One region of the Pseudomonas sp. MC6 genome, then DNA from elsewhere that is predicted to be linked to it. Evidence: predicted binding sites of a transcription regulator. Region 1 holds the regulator's gene; the other holds the start of a gene.

Region 1 (7,839 bases):
TAAAAACCCAAAAAACCTAAAATTCCAAAACTCTAGAACCCGAGGCTGGATAACAAATCGTCCACATCGTCCTGACCGGACACAACGTCTTCTCGTTTATCGGCATGAATCTGCGGACCTTCACCCTGCGAGAGATGTTTTTGTGGATCTTTTTCTGCAAGCATCGCGGCGCGGTCATGTTCGATGCCCGCAAAGCGGTCCACCTGACTGGCCATGAGCACGAGTTTGAGCAAATTGCTTTCGACTTCGGTGACCAGTTGGGTCACACGCTTGATCACCTGACCGGTCAGGTCCTGGTAATCCTGGGCCAGCAGGATGTCGTTGAGATTGCTCGACACCGCACGGTTGTCCGTGCTGCTGCGTGACAGAAAACCGTCGACCCGGCGCGCCAGTTCACGGAACTCTTCAGCCCCGACCTCGCGACGCATGAAGCGACCCCAATCGGCGCTCAAGGTCTGCGCTTCGTCAGCCAGACCATTGACCACCGGCGTGGCGCTTTCCACCAGATCCATGGTGCGGTTGGCCGCGGCTTCCGTCAGCTTGACCACATAACCCAGGCGTTCGGTGGCGTCGGTGATTTGCGACACTTCCTCGGCCTGCGGCATGTTCGGGTCGATCTGGAAGTTGACGATCGCACTGTGCAATTCACGTGTGAGCTTGCCGACTTCCTGGTACAGGCCACGGTCACGGGTCTGATTGAGCTCATGGATCAGTTGCACAGCGTCGCCGAACCTGCCTTTTTCAAGGCTTTCGACCAGTTCGACCGCGTGTTTTTTCAGGGTCGACTCGAAATCGCCCTGTGAAGATTCGTTATGCTCCATAGCTCCCCCGCGCGTTCATCAGCCGATGCGTTCGAAAATCTTCTCGATTTTGTCTTTCAACGCCTGAGCCGTGAAAGGTTTGACTACGTAGCCGTTTACACCGGCTTGAGCGGCTTCGATGATCTGCTCGCGCTTGGCTTCTGCAGTCACCATCAGCACTGGCAGGTGCTTGAGTTTTTCATCGGCGCGCACGTGACGCAGCAGGTCGATACCGGTCATGCCCGGCATGTTCCAGTCCGTTACCAGAAAGTCGATGCTGCCGCTGTTGAGCACTGGAATGGCAGTCACGCCATCGTCAGCCTCGACGGTGTTGGTGAACCCAAGATCACGCAGCAGGTTCTTGATGATCCGCCGCATCGTTGAGAAGTCATCAACGATGAGGATTTTCATGTCTTTGTTCAATTCGACCTCCAAGCAGTCTTAAACGCGCCCAGCACCTGGACGCGCCACTTCAATCAATCGGCGCAGCACTTGAAGACTGTCTGGAGCACAACAGAGCAAGACCGGTGCCGTTCATCACCGCACCAGCCTCGTTCGCAGTGTCCCCACACTGCCTTCAGCGCGCTCGCCACTCCCCCAAACGCCCCCGCAAACGGGCCGCGCACTGGCTGTGTAACTGGCTGACCCGCGATTCACTGACGCCAAGGACTTCACCGATCTCCTTGAGGTTCAGCTCTTCGTCGTAGTACAGCGCCAACACCAGTCGCTCACGCTCCGGCAAATTGGCAATCGCGTCCGCCAACGCTGCCTGGAAACGTTCATCTTCCAGATCGCGTGACGGCTCAAGATGAGCACTCGCGCCATCCTCGTGCAGCCCTTCGTGTTCGCCGTCCTGCAACAGATCGTCGAAACTGAACAGGCGACTGCCCAAGGTGTCATTCAAAATCCCGTAGTAATCGTCGAGACTCAATTGGAGTTCGGCTGCAACCTCGTGATCTTTAGCGTCACGGCCGGTTTTAGCTTCAATTGAGCGAATTGCGTCGCTGACCATACGGGTATTGCGGTGAACCGAGCGTGGTGCCCAGTCCCCTTTGCGCACTTCGTCGAGCATCGCGCCGCGGATTCGAATGCCCGCGTACGTTTCGAAACTGGCGCCTTTGCTGGCGTCATATTTGGTCGAGACTTCGAGCAGGCCGATCATCCCGGCCTGGATCAGGTCTTCGACCTGCACACTCGCCGGCAACCGTGCCAGCAAGTGGTAGGCAATGCGTTTGACCAGCGGCGCGTAACGCTCGATCAGCTCGTACTGAGCGTCGCGTGCCGACTTCTTGTAGTAGTTCATACCGCTTGCTGTCATAGCACGGGCCCTGCCGTTTGCTGCACGAGGCGCTCGACGAAAAACTCGAGATGGCCACGCGGGTTGGCGGGCAGCGGCCAGGTGTCGACCTTCTGTGCAATGGCCTTGAATGCCAGCGCGCACTTGGAGCGCGGGAAGGCTTCGTAAACGGCACGCTGCTTCTGCACCGCTTTACGCACGCTTTCGTCGTAAGGCACGGCGCCGACGTATTGTAGGGCCACGTCAAGGAACCGATCCGTGACCTTGGTCAACTTGGCGAACAGGTTGCGCCCTTCCTGCGGGCTCTGCGCCATGTTGGCGAGGACGCGGAAGCGGTTCATGCCGTAATCGCGGTTAAGCAGTTTGATCAGTGCGTAGGCGTCAGTGATCGAGGTTGGCTCGTCGCAGACCACCAGCAACACTTCTTGCGCGGCGCGTACGAAACTGACTACCGAGTCACCAATACCCGCAGCGGTGTCGATCACCAGTACGTCGAGATTGTCGCCGATGTCGCTGAACGCCTGAATCAGGCCGGCATGTTGCGCCGGGCTCAGGTGGACCATGCTCTGCGTGCCGGACGCGGCCGGGACGATGCGGATGCCACCGGGGCCTTGCAACAGCACGTCGCGCAATTCGCAACGGCCTTCGATCACGTCGGCCAGTGTGCGTTTAGGGGTCAGACCCAACAAAACGTCGACGTTCGCCAGTCCCAGATCGGCGTCCAGCAGCATGACCCGACGGCCAAGCTCTGCCAGCGCCAGAGACAAGTTCACTGACACGTTAGTCTTGCCGACGCCACCTTTGCCGCCGGTCACCGCGATCACCTGTACGGGATGCATGCTGCCCATGTTATTTCTTTACCTTGTCTTGCATAGACGGAGGCCACATTACTGGCTGCGCGTTCACAACCGGAACAATGCATGGCAGACCATCGATGTAGGTACAAAAACTGTTCATGAATACCTCAGCCTACCTGCTTGGTCGGGCTGTGATAGATATCAGCGAACATGTCAGCCATGGCTTCTTCGCTGGGTTCTTCCTGCATTTGCACGCTGACGGCGCGGCTGACCAGTTGATGACGGCGCGGCAGATGCAAATCATCCGGAATCCGTGGGCCATCGGTCAGGTACGCGACCGGCAATTCATGACTGATCGCCAGGCTCAACACTTCGCCAAGGCTGGCCGTTTCATCCAGTTTAGTCAGGATGCAGCCGGCTAGCCCGCAACGCTTGTAACTGTGATAAGCGGCGGTTAGAACCTGTTTCTGGCTGGTGGTTGCCAAGACCAGATAATTTTTTGAACGAATGCCACGCCCGGCCAGACTTTCCAGCTGCATGCGCAGCGCCGGATCGCTGGCTTGCAGGCCGGCAGTATCGATCAATACCACGCGTTTGCGCAGCAGTGGATCCAGCGCCTGCACCAACGATTGGCCCGGATCGACGTGGGTCACCGGCACATTGAGAATGCGGCCCAGCGTCTTCAGTTGTTCCTGCGCGCCGATGCGGAAACTGTCCATGCTCACCAGCGCGACATTCTGCGCGCCGTATTTCAGCACGTAGCGCGCGGCGAGCTTGGCCAGCGTGGTGGTCTTGCCCATGCCGGCAGGGCCGACCATGGCAATCACACCGCCCTCTTCCAACGGCTCGACTTCCGGTACGGCAATCATCCGCGCCAGGTGCGCGAGCAACATGCGCCAGGCCTGACGCGGCTCTTCGATATCAGTGATCATCGCCAGCAGATCGCGCGACAACGGGCCGGACAGACCGATACGTTGCAGACGACGATACAGATTGGCTTGCGCCGGACGGCTGCCTTGCAGCTGATTCCAGGCCAGAGTGCCAAGCTGAACTTCCATCAGCTCGCGCAGGCTGTTCAATTCGAAACGCATCGAATCCAGGGCACGCGGATCAACGCCGCCGGAAGACTGCGCAGGCGCCGGGGCCGGACGCGCTGGAGCAGCGTAAGTCGGCTCGCTCAGCGGTTCAGCGGCAGTCAGCGGCAGGCCAGCGGTCAACGGCAGCCCTGCGAAGATCTGGCGATTGCTGTTGCCGTCGGCTTCGCCACGCAGGCTCAGTTCGGCCTGGGCGGTGACGATGCGCGACTGAGTCTTGCGCAGCTCGTCTTCGAGTTCCATGTTCGGAACCCGTGGCGCCAGCGCCGACAATTTGTAATCCAGTGCCGCCGTCAGCTCGACACCGCCAGCAATGCGGCGGTTGCCAATGATGGCGGCATCAGCGCCCAGCTCATCACGAACCAGCTTCATGGCCTGACGCATATCGGCGGCAAAGAAACGCTTAACTTGCATAAACCACTACCTCAGCCGTTGGGCCCTACTGTCGCAACGATGGTCACTTGCTTGTTGTCCGGTATTTCCTGGTAGGCCAGCACATGCAATCCAGGGACTGCGAGGCGGCCAAAGCGCGAGAGCATCGCGCGGATCGGGCCAGCGACCAAAAGGATCACCGGCTGACCTTGCATTTCCTGACGCTGCGCCGCTTCGATGAGCGAACGCTGCAGCTTCTCGGCCATGCTTGGCTCCAGCAGAACGCCCTCTTCCGAGCCTTGTCCTGCCTTCTGCAGACTATTGAGCAATATTTGTTCCAACCTTGGTTCCAAGGTGATCACAGGCAGCTCCGACTCAGTGCCTACAATGCTTTGGACGATGGCGCGGGATACGCCGACCCGTACCGCAGCCACCAACGCGGCGGTATCTTGACTCTTCGCGGCGTTGTTGGCGATGGCTTCGGCAATGCTGCGGATATCGCGCACCGGCACGTGTTCGGCGAGCAGCGCTTGCAGCACCTTGAGCAACTGCGACAACGTGACCACGCCCGGCACCAGCTCTTCTGCCAGTTTCGGCGAGCTCTTGGCCAGCAATTGCATGAGTTGCTGCACTTCTTCGTGGCCGATCAGCTCGCTGGAGTGCTTGTATAGAATCTGGTTCAAGTGAGTCGCGACCACGGTGCTGGCGTCCACCACCGTGTAACCGAGGGATTGTGCCTGCGCACGCTGGCTGATTTCGATCCACACCGCTTCCAGGCCGAAAGCCGGATCTTTGGCGTTGATACCGTTGAGTGTGCCGTAGACCTGGCCCGGGTTGATCGCCAGTTCGCGATCCGGGTAGATCTCGGCTTCGGCGAGAATCACGCCCATCAGGGTCAGGCGATAGGCGCTTGGCGCCAGATCGAGGTTGTCGCGAATGTGCACAGTCGGCATCAGGAAGCCCAGATCCTGCGAGAGCTTCTTGCGTACGCCCTTGATCCGCGCCAGCAATTGCCCGCCTTGATTGCGGTCCACCAGCGGAATCAGGCGATAGCCGACTTCCAGGCCGATCATGTCGATGGGCGTCACATCGTCCCAGCCGAGCTCTTTGGTTTCCATGGCGCGGGCCGGCGACGGCAGCAGTTCCTGCTGGCGCTTGACCTCTTCCAACGCTACGACCTTGGCCACATTCTGTTTTTTCCAGAACAGGTACGCGCCGCCAGCGGCCAGCGCGGCCATGCTCAGGAACGAGAAGTGCGGCATGCCCGGCACCAGCCCCATGACCGCCATCAAACCTGCAGCCACCGCCAGCGCTTTCGGCGAGGCGAACATCTGGCGATTGATCTGCTTGCCCATGTCTTCCGAACCGGAAGCACGGGTCACCATGATTGCCGCTGCTGTCGATAACAACAGTGATGGCAATTGCGCCACTAAACCGTCACCGATGGTCAGCAAGGCGTAAACCCGACCGGCATCACCGAACGTCATGCCATGCTGGAAGATACCCACGGCCATGCCGCCGATCAGGTTGATGAACAGAATCAGCAGGCCCGCGATGGCGTCACCACGGACGAACTTGCTGGCACCGTCCATCGAACCGTAGAACTCAGCCTCTTGGGCGACTTCCTGACGGCGCATCTTGGCCTGGTTCTGGTCGATCAGACCGGCGTTGAGGTCGGCGTCGATCGCCATTTGTTTGCCGGGCATCGCATCGAGGGTGAACCGCGCGCTCACCTCGGAAATCCGCCCGGCACCCTTGGTCACCACGACGAAGTTGATGATCATCAGGATCGCGAAAACCACGATACCAACCACGTAGTTACCGCCGATCACCACCTCACCGAAGGCCTGAATCACCTTACCGGCAGCGGCGTGGCCGTCCTGACCGTGGAGCATGACCACCCGCGTCGAGGCCACGTTCAACGCCAGCCGCAGCAACGTCGCAACCAGCAGAATCGTCGGGAACACGGCGAAATCCAGCGGTCGCAGCGCATACACGCAGACCAGCAGGACGACAATCGACAAGGCAATGTTGAAGGTGAAGAACACGTCGAGCAGGAACGGCGGCACCGGCAACATCATCATCGCCAGCATCACCAGCAGCAACAACGGCACGCCCAGATTGCCTCGACTGAGGTCGGCAACGTTTGTGCGAGCAGTGTTGAATAACTGAGAGCGATCCACCGGTTTTCCCCGTTCCTTTAAAGCAAACTTTTGACGCCCAGAGCGGGCTCACGGCGGGTACTGCAAGAAGCTTTCCAACTTTTGCGATTGATTGAAACAGAGAGGAAGGTGTACGCGAACACTGTAGGAGTGAGCCTGCTCGCGATAGCGGTGTGTCATCCAAAAAATTCGTCAACTGACACTCCGCTATCGCGAGCAGGCTCACTCCTACATTTGGTGTGCATTTCACTCTCACATTTGGAATGCAGTCTCTTGTGGGAGCGAACCTGCTCGCGAAGAGGCCCTTATGTCCGGCACAAATTTTTCGATTTAAACGAAGCTGTTTAAAAGACACCTCAAGACACGGTCTCAAGGCTACAAATCCTTGCGCCAATGCCTACAGCCAAGCCAGAATCCGCCGGCTTGTGCGCTTTGGGGTCGGGTTATATTGTGGTCCGGTCGCTGACAAATCAGCGACCGGGTTTAGCAGCCCGGGTTATCTCTAGACGCATGAAGTCCGTTGCCGTTATGGCGGCTTTGCGTGGGGCACTTCGGTGCGCCGGGTTCTAGAGTCCTGGTCTGCTAACCCGCGTACGGCCGCCACCTCCTTCGTTAGCAGCGAACGGTGGCAGCTTCACTACTCTAGAGGCTTCAACCATGATCAAACCAACCCCCAACCCACCCGCAACCGACCCCACCTCCCCCTACGATTCCCTCGACTCCAGCAAACTCCACGACGCCGCCGACCGCGCCCTCGATCACTACCTCTGCCCGCCCGGCTCCACGCCACCACCGCGTAAAACCCGCCGGATGTACGCCGTCACCGCGGACTTCAAAAATGAAGAGCTGCTGGCCGATGCCAGCGAAACACTCGCCTCAGCCAGAACCATCGCCCATGACTTCGCCCACCTCATACCCGCGTCGCAGCGCAGGACATTGTTGGGGATCGCGCAATTGATCATGCTCGGCGAACTGGCGGTGAATCGGGTGATGGATAATCTGGAGTTGCCGCGGTGATGCGGGCCGGTCGAGTTGTTTGGTGCCACTGCCTGCTCGCGATGGCCTATCTACAGGCAACCCCCAACTGCGGACAGTCAAAACCCGCCGCTCCTAATCAACCGGGGCGGCGCGTTTTACGTTTGAGCCTGGTAACTCGACTCTTTCCGCTTTCAAGGGAAGGGCCGGCACGTCGAACGAAACTTGAGCGCGCCGCCGAGTCTCGACCACTCGTCTGAAACAAGCATCTACCTGTCAGATATGACAGTGGGCAAAATTCACAAACCATTGTGTGATAGCGCTTCACCCACATGCCGGCCT
Region 2 (7,839 bases), 3.2 Mb from region 1:
GACAACCAACCGCTGGAACGGCCAATTACACTGACCGATACCGGTCTGAGCCATAGCACGCTCGCGGCTGGTTACCGTATAACCAAGAATGGTCAAACCGTTGCAGTGTTGCTGCGTAACCAGACCGAGGGCTACGCCGGTGCCATTGAATTGCTGATTGCTATCGATGCCAACGGCAAGTTGCTCGGCGTGAAAACCCTCAAGCAAAACGAAACCCCGGCACTCGGTGGGCCCATTGGCGACTGGCCGAACCGCTGGCTTCAGGTTTTCAACGGCAAATCACGCGGTGAACCGAATGACGCTGGCTGGGCATTGAAAAAAGATCAGGGGCAGTTCGATCAAATCGCCGGTGCGACCATCACCTCTCGCGCGGCGATCAGCGCTATCCATGATGCCCTGCGCTACTTCGATGAACATCGGGCGGCACTGCTGGGGAGCGGAACATGAACCGCTCGGCAGCCCTTTCGAATGCTTTGATGCTGACACTGCTGCTTGGCACCAGTGACTCCTTGGCAGGCGCACTGGGGGCATTATTGATGTTCGCCAGTGTCGTGGGTCTGTATGGCCCGTGCATGCCTGTTTTACGGTCTCGCCTCACTGGCACAAGCGCATTGCTGGCCAGCCTGCTGCTCGCCGCGACTTTCACCAGTTGTGCAGACCTGTTGGCGCAACGCTGGTTTCTGCCCTGGCAGCAAACATTCGGCCTCTATGCCGGCCTGATAGCCTTGCAATGCGTGGCACTGGAGCACAATGGCTTCTGGCGCTCATCGCTGGTCGAGCGCTTGAAACTCTGCGGCATGTTCGGCGGATTGATGTTGCTGCTCGCCGGGCTGCGTGAACTCATCGGTCACGGTAGTCTCGGCCGGGGGCTGTCCGAAGACTGGCCAGGTCTAGTTGTGTTTAGCGAAGGCCTGCACCTGATCACCTTGATCCCCGGTGCTTTTATTTTGTTGGCGCTGCTGTTGGCGGCGCGCCAGGCGTTGATTCGCCCGAACTCGATATCCAAGGAAACGCATCGCCCATGAATGCCGCAAAACGTCTGGAGATTTTCCGCCGCCTGCACGAAGACAATCCGGAGCCGAAGACCGAACTGGCCTACTCCTCACCGTTCGAGCTGTTGATCGCCGTGATTCTTTCGGCGCAGTCGACTGACGTCGGTGTCAACAAAGCCACGGCGAAGCTGTTTCCGGTGGCCAATACGCCGGCGGCGATCCACGCTTTAGGGGTCGAAGGTCTATCGGAATACATCAAGACGATCGGTCTCTACAACAGCAAGGCCAGGAACGTCATCGAAACCTGCCGCCTGCTGGTCGAACGCCATGGCAGTGTAGTTCCGCAAACCCGTGAAGAGCTCGAATCCTTGCCGGGAGTGGGCCGCAAGACCGCCAACGTCGTACTCAACACGGCATTCCGCCAACTGACCATGGCCGTCGACACCCACATCTTTCGCGTCAGCAACCGCACCGGCATCGCACCGGGCAAAAATGTGGTCGAAGTGGAAAACAAGCTGATGAAATTTGTACCCAAGGAATTCCTGCTCGACTCTCATCACTGGCTGATTCTTCACGGTCGCTACGTGTGTCTTGCCCGCAAGCCACGGTGTGGGAGTTGTCGGATCGAAGACTTGTGCGAGTACAAAGACAAAACTTCTGACGATTGACCGGCTATTGGAATAGTTGATAAGTCGATTGAAAAAATCTTTTTTACCCGCTGCAGGAATGTCGATATAAGGAGCGCCAGAGGCATTCTTAGCCGGGAGTTAGCTGATGAGTAGCGACAAAGAGACACTGGATGTAGATGACGATCTCACTGCGGAAACTGATGATGCCGAACCTGTGGTCGAAGTCGCCAAGACCAATCTCAGCAAGCGCCGTACGATCGATAACCTGCTTGAGGAGCGCCGACTGCAAAGGCAATTGGCCGATTACGATTTTGATCTCTGATACTTGAAAGCCTCCCGAACCGGAGGCTTTTCTCTTTGTACGGCTAGCTGAGCTTGATCGGCCCATGACCCCGTCAGCCATCGATAGATTCAGACCAGACCATTGCGCTGCGCCAATTCGATCAGATCAACCAGAGAACGCGCATTGAGCTTCAACAACAAGCGCGTCTTGTAAGTGCTCACGGTTTTGTTGCTCAAAAACATGCCATCTGCAATTTCCTTGTTGGTTTTGCCCCGCGCCAACTGCTGCAGCACCATCATTTCCCGACCGGACAGACGATCCACCATATCGGCTTCACTCGCATTGCCCAGACTTGTACGCACGGTATGCAAAGCCTGATTGGGAAAATAACTGTAGCCGGACAATACGGCCTTGATTGCGCTGAGCAACTCGGTCAAGTCCTGCTGTTTGCACACATAGCCGGCCGCCCCCGACTGCATGCAGCGCATGGAAAAGTGCCCGGGAGCCTGGGAAGTCAGAACCAGTACCTTAATCGGCATGGCCGTTGAAGTCAGGCGTGCGATAACTTCCAGACCATCAAGTTTTGGTATTCCAATGTCCAGAATGACAATATCCGGCATTTGTTCTCGAGCAAGTTGTAATGCATCCACACCGTTATCAGTTTCTGCGATGACTTCGTAGCCATGACGTTCCATCAGCATACGTACCGCAAGACGAATGACAGGGTGATCATCCACGATCAGCACTTTATTCATGGGCAAGTCCAGTTTCGCTGTTCGAATTTTTAGAACACGCACAATAGCCCAGTCACTTGCTCTATGGCATGCCAGTGTTAACACGCACTTGCATCGAGAGACATGCCCTACATCCATCGCGGATTAATCCTACAAAAAACCTCCGTCCATCTAAACATCCGACACCGCAGACTCTTTCGCCGGAGGCAAAAATTCTCTTTTCAACCTGTTACAGACTACGATCACCGGTGCAAAACCCACACCTCGCCGCTGCAGCTCATTGCGCCCGAACGGCGCTGGCGCCCGGGCCTATGTGCGCGCCTGAAAAATATCGGAATATCGGAAACACAAAGCAACAGCGGTGGCACCGGCACTATAACGCTGGGAAAAACATAAACACTTGAAACAAGATATTTATACCAAGCACTATACTTTTGCTATAAAAACAAACACTGAATCCAAACTATCTATGCCCAACCAATACGAACTTATTAACCATGAGAAAGACCAGGCAAAAGAGTACAAACATGCTAAAAATAAAAAAAAAGATCAGCAACCCAATGACCGTCATTGCCATATTTGCGGCCATCTCTGAAACATCAGCCGCTGTATCTCTGCCTTTCCTTGACAACAAGGACAGGGAAATCTATGTGTGGTTCCTGATCAGCTTTCCATTTTACTTGCTATTTCTTTTCTTTATTACCTTGAATTTCAACTACCGTTCCCTCTATTCACCTTCCGATTTCGGTAAAGACAAGAACTTCCTGAAGGTAATCGATACCAATGATCGCGAGAACAAACGACACACCTCGACGCAAGAACCTGGCACACCAGGTACATTCGGGTTCTCCAGTTGTATAGTGCCGAGCGAAACTGGCACTGTCGAATGCAAAGACTCGTGCAAAGTACACAACGCACCTGACCCGCCTGCGGACAGCAACGTAAAACCGAGCCTGATTGTTCAGCACAACATTCAGTTGCCCGCATCGATCAGTAATTTGCATCTCATAGATGCCAGAGATGTCGATGCATCGAGAGAGTTAGCCACAATGGTGGAAAATATCCGCAACCTGGACAGGAAAACGGCCCGTGTGGTCGTCTTTCTTTCCAATCATGTGTCGGATGTTTTACTGACGCAAAATGCACTACTGCAAATAAGGCACATAAAGAAAGGCTCTGGCAACACACTGTGCATTGTTTATAACCTGTGCTCACAAGCGGTGACACTACTGGGGCGGGCCTGAAGGCGGAGTCATTGCCCCACGCGCGAAACCCTGAACATGACTCGAACAGAAACAACCAAAGAATTTACGTAAAAAGGGCGGCGTTGTCTCAATGACAAGGCCGCCCTTTTCATTGCGCGTCAGTCTGTAACACTCAGAACAGCTTGCGGCCCTTGTTGGCAGCAATGCGCATGCGCAGCGCGTTGAGCTTGATGAAGCCCGCCGCGTCGGCCTGGTTGTAAGCACCGCCATCTTCTTCGAAGGTCGCGATGTTGGCGTCGAACAGCGAATCGTCGGACTTGCGGCCAGTGACGATCACGTTGCCTTTGTACAGCTTCAGGCGGACGACACCGTTCACGTTAACCTGGGAAGCATCGATCATCTGTTGCAGCATCAGACGTTCAGGGCTCCACCAGTAACCGGTGTAGATCAGGCTGGCATATTTCGGCATCAGCTCGTCTTTGAGGTGAGCGACTTCGCGGTCCAGGGTGATCGATTCGATGGCGCGGTGAGCGCGCAGCATGATGGTGCCGCCCGGGGTTTCATAGCAGCCACGGGACTTCATGCCGACGTAACGGTTTTCGACGATGTCGAGACGGCCGATACCATGAGCGCCACCGATCTTGTTCAGCGTTGCCAGCACGGTGGCCGGGGTCATTTCGACGCCGTCCAGTGCAACGATGTCGCCGTTACGGTAGGTCAGTTCCAGGTACTGTGGTTTATCAGGAGCGTTCTCCGGGGAGACGGTCCATTTCCACATGTCTTCTTCGTGCTCGGTCCAGGTGTCTTCCAGCACGCCGCCTTCATAAGAGATGTGCAGCAGGTTGGCGTCCATCGAGTACGGCGACTTCTTCTTGCCGTGACGCTCGATCGGGATCGCGTGCTTTTCGGCGTAGTCCATCAGCTTCTCGCGGGACAGCAGGTCCCACTCGCGCCAAGGAGCAATCACTTTAACGCCAGGCTTGAGTGCGTAGGCACCCAGTTCGAAACGCACCTGGTCGTTGCCCTTGCCGGTGGCGCCATGGGAAATGGCGTCAGCGCCGGTTTCGTTGGCGATTTCGATCAGACGTTTGGCGATCAGCGGACGTGCGATGGAAGTACCCAGCAGGTACTCGCCTTCGTAAACGGTGTTGGCGCGGAACATCGGGTACACGAAATCACGCACGAACTCTTCGCGCAGATCATCGATGTAGATTTCTTTGACGCCCATGGCCTGAGCCTTGGCGCGCGCCGGCTCGACCTCTTCGCCCTGACCCAGGTCAGCGGTGAAAGTCACCACTTCACAATTATAAGTATCCTGCAGCCACTTGAGGATCACCGAAGTGTCCAGGCCGCCGGAATACGCCAGAACGACCTTGTTTACGTCCGCCATGCCATCACTCCACGGGGTTCTACGGAAAGCCGAGGAGTCTACCGCCCAAACGCGATAATTTACAGAGGCGCGACAGCTTAAGACGACAAAGCGACAGAATCTGTCGAGAGCGCGACGATGACCGGCAGGTCAGGAAGTCGCTGCAGTACTGGCTGGCGTGCTCGCTTGCGGTGCTGGAGCGGTCACTGGAGCCACGCGCGCCAGTTTGACATTGACCCTACGGTTCTTCGCACGATTGGCCGCATTGGTGTTCGGCACGATCGGATATTGCTCGCCATGGAAGCGCACGGTGATCTGCGATTCCTGAATGCCGTTGGCCTTGAAGAAGTCGACCACTGCCAGCGCTCGGCGGCGCGACAGTTCACGGTTGGTCAGACGATTACCGCTGTTGTCGGAATGGCCATCGAGTTCGATGTGATTGACCGTCGGATCGGCCTTCATGAATTCGAGCATCACTTGCAGCTTGGCCTTGGCGGCGGCATCGAGGTCAACGCCCTCGCCGGGGAAGCCGATCTGCGACTGCTTGATCTGGTCGAAATTCTGCGGAAGCAATTTCGCTACACAAGTCTGATAGTCGTTAAACGCCTTGCTGAATTTCACCGGCAATAAACGCACTTCCGAGACACGGCCATCGCCAGACGCGCGACGTACAACCGGGCTGCGACCGTCCAGCAAACCACTGATCAGACCGCCGGCCTGCGACTGTGAGCTGCTGAACAGCACGTTGCCACTGCCGAGCCTCACGGAGCCCAGATTGATGTCACCACGCCCCGGCTGCCAAGGTGCAGCCGCCGCGAGCAACGTCGCCGAACCACCGCCAAGCATGGCGTTGTAGGCGTTCAGGCGGAAGATCGCCTGCTCGCCCGCCTTGCGCACGAACTCACCCGAGCCGAAATCGGTGATCGGTTGGGTCAGACGACATTCGAACTTGTCGCCGGCGACCGTCCACTCAATGTTCTCCAGACGGGTCTGGTACGTGAGCGCCATCGCGGGGAGGCTGGCAAACACACTGAGCAAGGCTAAATAACGCTGGCGCACGGGAGGCTCCATTGGCTTCTGAAACACAAAGACCGATTCACACTATGTTTACGGCATACCTACGGGATATCGGAAGGTTCCCGCAAAACTTGATAGCGAGTGCCTGCAAGAGTCTTTTCCGGTAGCATTCGCCTCAGTTTGACCCGCCTGGAATCCCCTCATGTCCGACCGCCTGACCCTGCTGCGTCCCGACGACTGGCACATTCATCTTCGCGATGGTGCCGTGTTGACCAATACCGTTGCCGATGTTGCGCGCACTTTTGGCCGCGCGATCATCATGCCCAACCTGGTACCTCCGGTGCGCAACGCCGCTGAAGCCGACGGCTATCGCCAGCGGATTCTCGCTGCCCGCCCGGCCGGCAGTCGCTTTGAGCCGCTGATGGTGCTGTACCTCACCGACCGCACCCAGCCTGAAGAAATTCGTGAAGCCAAGGCCAGTGGTTTTGTCTACGCCGCCAAGCTGTACCCGGCCGGCGCGACCACCAACTCCGACTCCGGCGTGACCAGCATCGACAAGATTCTGCCGGCGATCGAAGCCATGGCCGAAGTCGGCATGCCGCTGTTGATCCACGGTGAAGTCACCCGTGGCGACGTCGATGTGTTCGACCGCGAAAAGATTTTCATCGATGAGCACATGCGCCGCGTCGTCGAGCGCTTCCCGACGCTGAAAGTGGTGTTCGAACACATCACCACCGGCGACGCCGTGCAGTTCGTCAACGAGGCTTCGGCCAACGTCGGCGCGACCATCACTGCGCATCACCTGCTGTACAACCGCAACCACATGTTGGTTGGCGGGATTCGGCCGCATTTCTACTGCCTGCCGATTCTCAAGCGCAATACACATCAGGAAGCCCTGCTCGACGCCGCCACCAGTGGCAGCGCCAAGTTCTTCCTCGGCACCGATTCGGCGCCACATGCGCAGCACGCCAAAGAAGCCGCTTGCGGTTGCGCCGGCTGCTACACCGCGTACGCCGCCATCGAGATGTATGCCGAAGCCTTCGAACAGCGGAACGCGCTGGACAAGCTCGAAGCCTTCGCCAGCCTCAACGGCCCGCGTTTCTACGGCCTGCCGGCGAACACCGACCGCATCACCCTGGTTCGTGAAGAATGGACCGCCCCGACCAGCCTGCCTTTCGGCGAGCTGACCGTTATCCCGCTGCGCGCCGGTGAAAAACTGCGCTGGCGCCTGCTGGAGGAACACGCGTGAGTGAAGACCATTTCGACGACGAACTGGACGGTCAAAGTGGTGGTGGCGGTTCCCGTCACCCGATGGCAGCACGCTTTCGCGGCTACCTGCCGGTTGTCGTCGACGTAGAAACCGGCGGCTTCAACTCGGCCACCGATGCGTTGCTGGAGATTGCCGCGACCACCATCGCCATGGATGAAAAGGGTTTCGTTTACCCGGATCACACCTACTTCTTCCGCGTTGAGCCATTCGAAGGCGCCAACATCGAAGCAGCGGCGCTGGAGTTCACCGGGATCAAGCTCGATCACCCGCTGCGCATGGCCGTCAGCGAAGAAACCGCACTGACCGACATCTTCCGTGGCATCCGCAAGGCGCTGAAGGC

Evidence for each region. The regulator FliA, encoded in region 1, starts transcription of late flagellar genes. The targets are predictions, from matches to a motif close to CTAAAGTTTNNNNNNNNNNNGCCGNTAA.
Region 2: the regulator FliA is predicted to act here: its motif matches at 6,338-6,365, upstream of ACOYXE_RS28890 (flagellar protein MotY).

The regions. Positions count from the first base shown of each region.
Region 1 is NZ_CP186504.1:3,250,314-3,258,152, forward strand. Features, by position in the region: gene ACOYXE_RS14505 (protein phosphatase CheZ) at 33-821, opposite strand; gene ACOYXE_RS14510 (chemotaxis response regulator CheY) at 840-1,211, opposite strand; gene fliA (RNA polymerase sigma factor FliA) at 1,378-2,118, opposite strand; gene fleN (flagellar synthesis regulator FleN) at 2,115-2,945, opposite strand; gene flhF (flagellar biosynthesis protein FlhF) at 3,062-4,402, opposite strand; gene flhA (flagellar biosynthesis protein FlhA) at 4,414-6,543, opposite strand; gene ACOYXE_RS14535 (DUF6124 family protein) at 7,180-7,539, shown strand.
Region 2 is NZ_CP186504.1:6,425,173-6,433,011, reverse strand. Features, by position in the region: gene ACOYXE_RS28925 (RnfABCDGE type electron transport complex subunit G) at 1-447, shown strand, start outside; gene ACOYXE_RS28920 (Rnf-Nqr domain containing protein) at 444-1,025, shown strand; gene nth (endonuclease III) at 1,022-1,660, shown strand; gene ACOYXE_RS28910 (PA3496 family putative envelope integrity protein) at 1,767-1,943, shown strand; gene ACOYXE_RS28905 (response regulator transcription factor) at 2,033-2,659, opposite strand; gene ACOYXE_RS28900 (hypothetical protein) at 3,166-3,882, shown strand; gene ACOYXE_RS28895 (argininosuccinate synthase) at 4,016-5,233, opposite strand; gene ACOYXE_RS28890 (flagellar protein MotY) at 5,363-6,271, opposite strand; gene pyrC (dihydroorotase) at 6,432-7,478, shown strand; gene rnt (ribonuclease T) at 7,475-7,839, shown strand, end outside.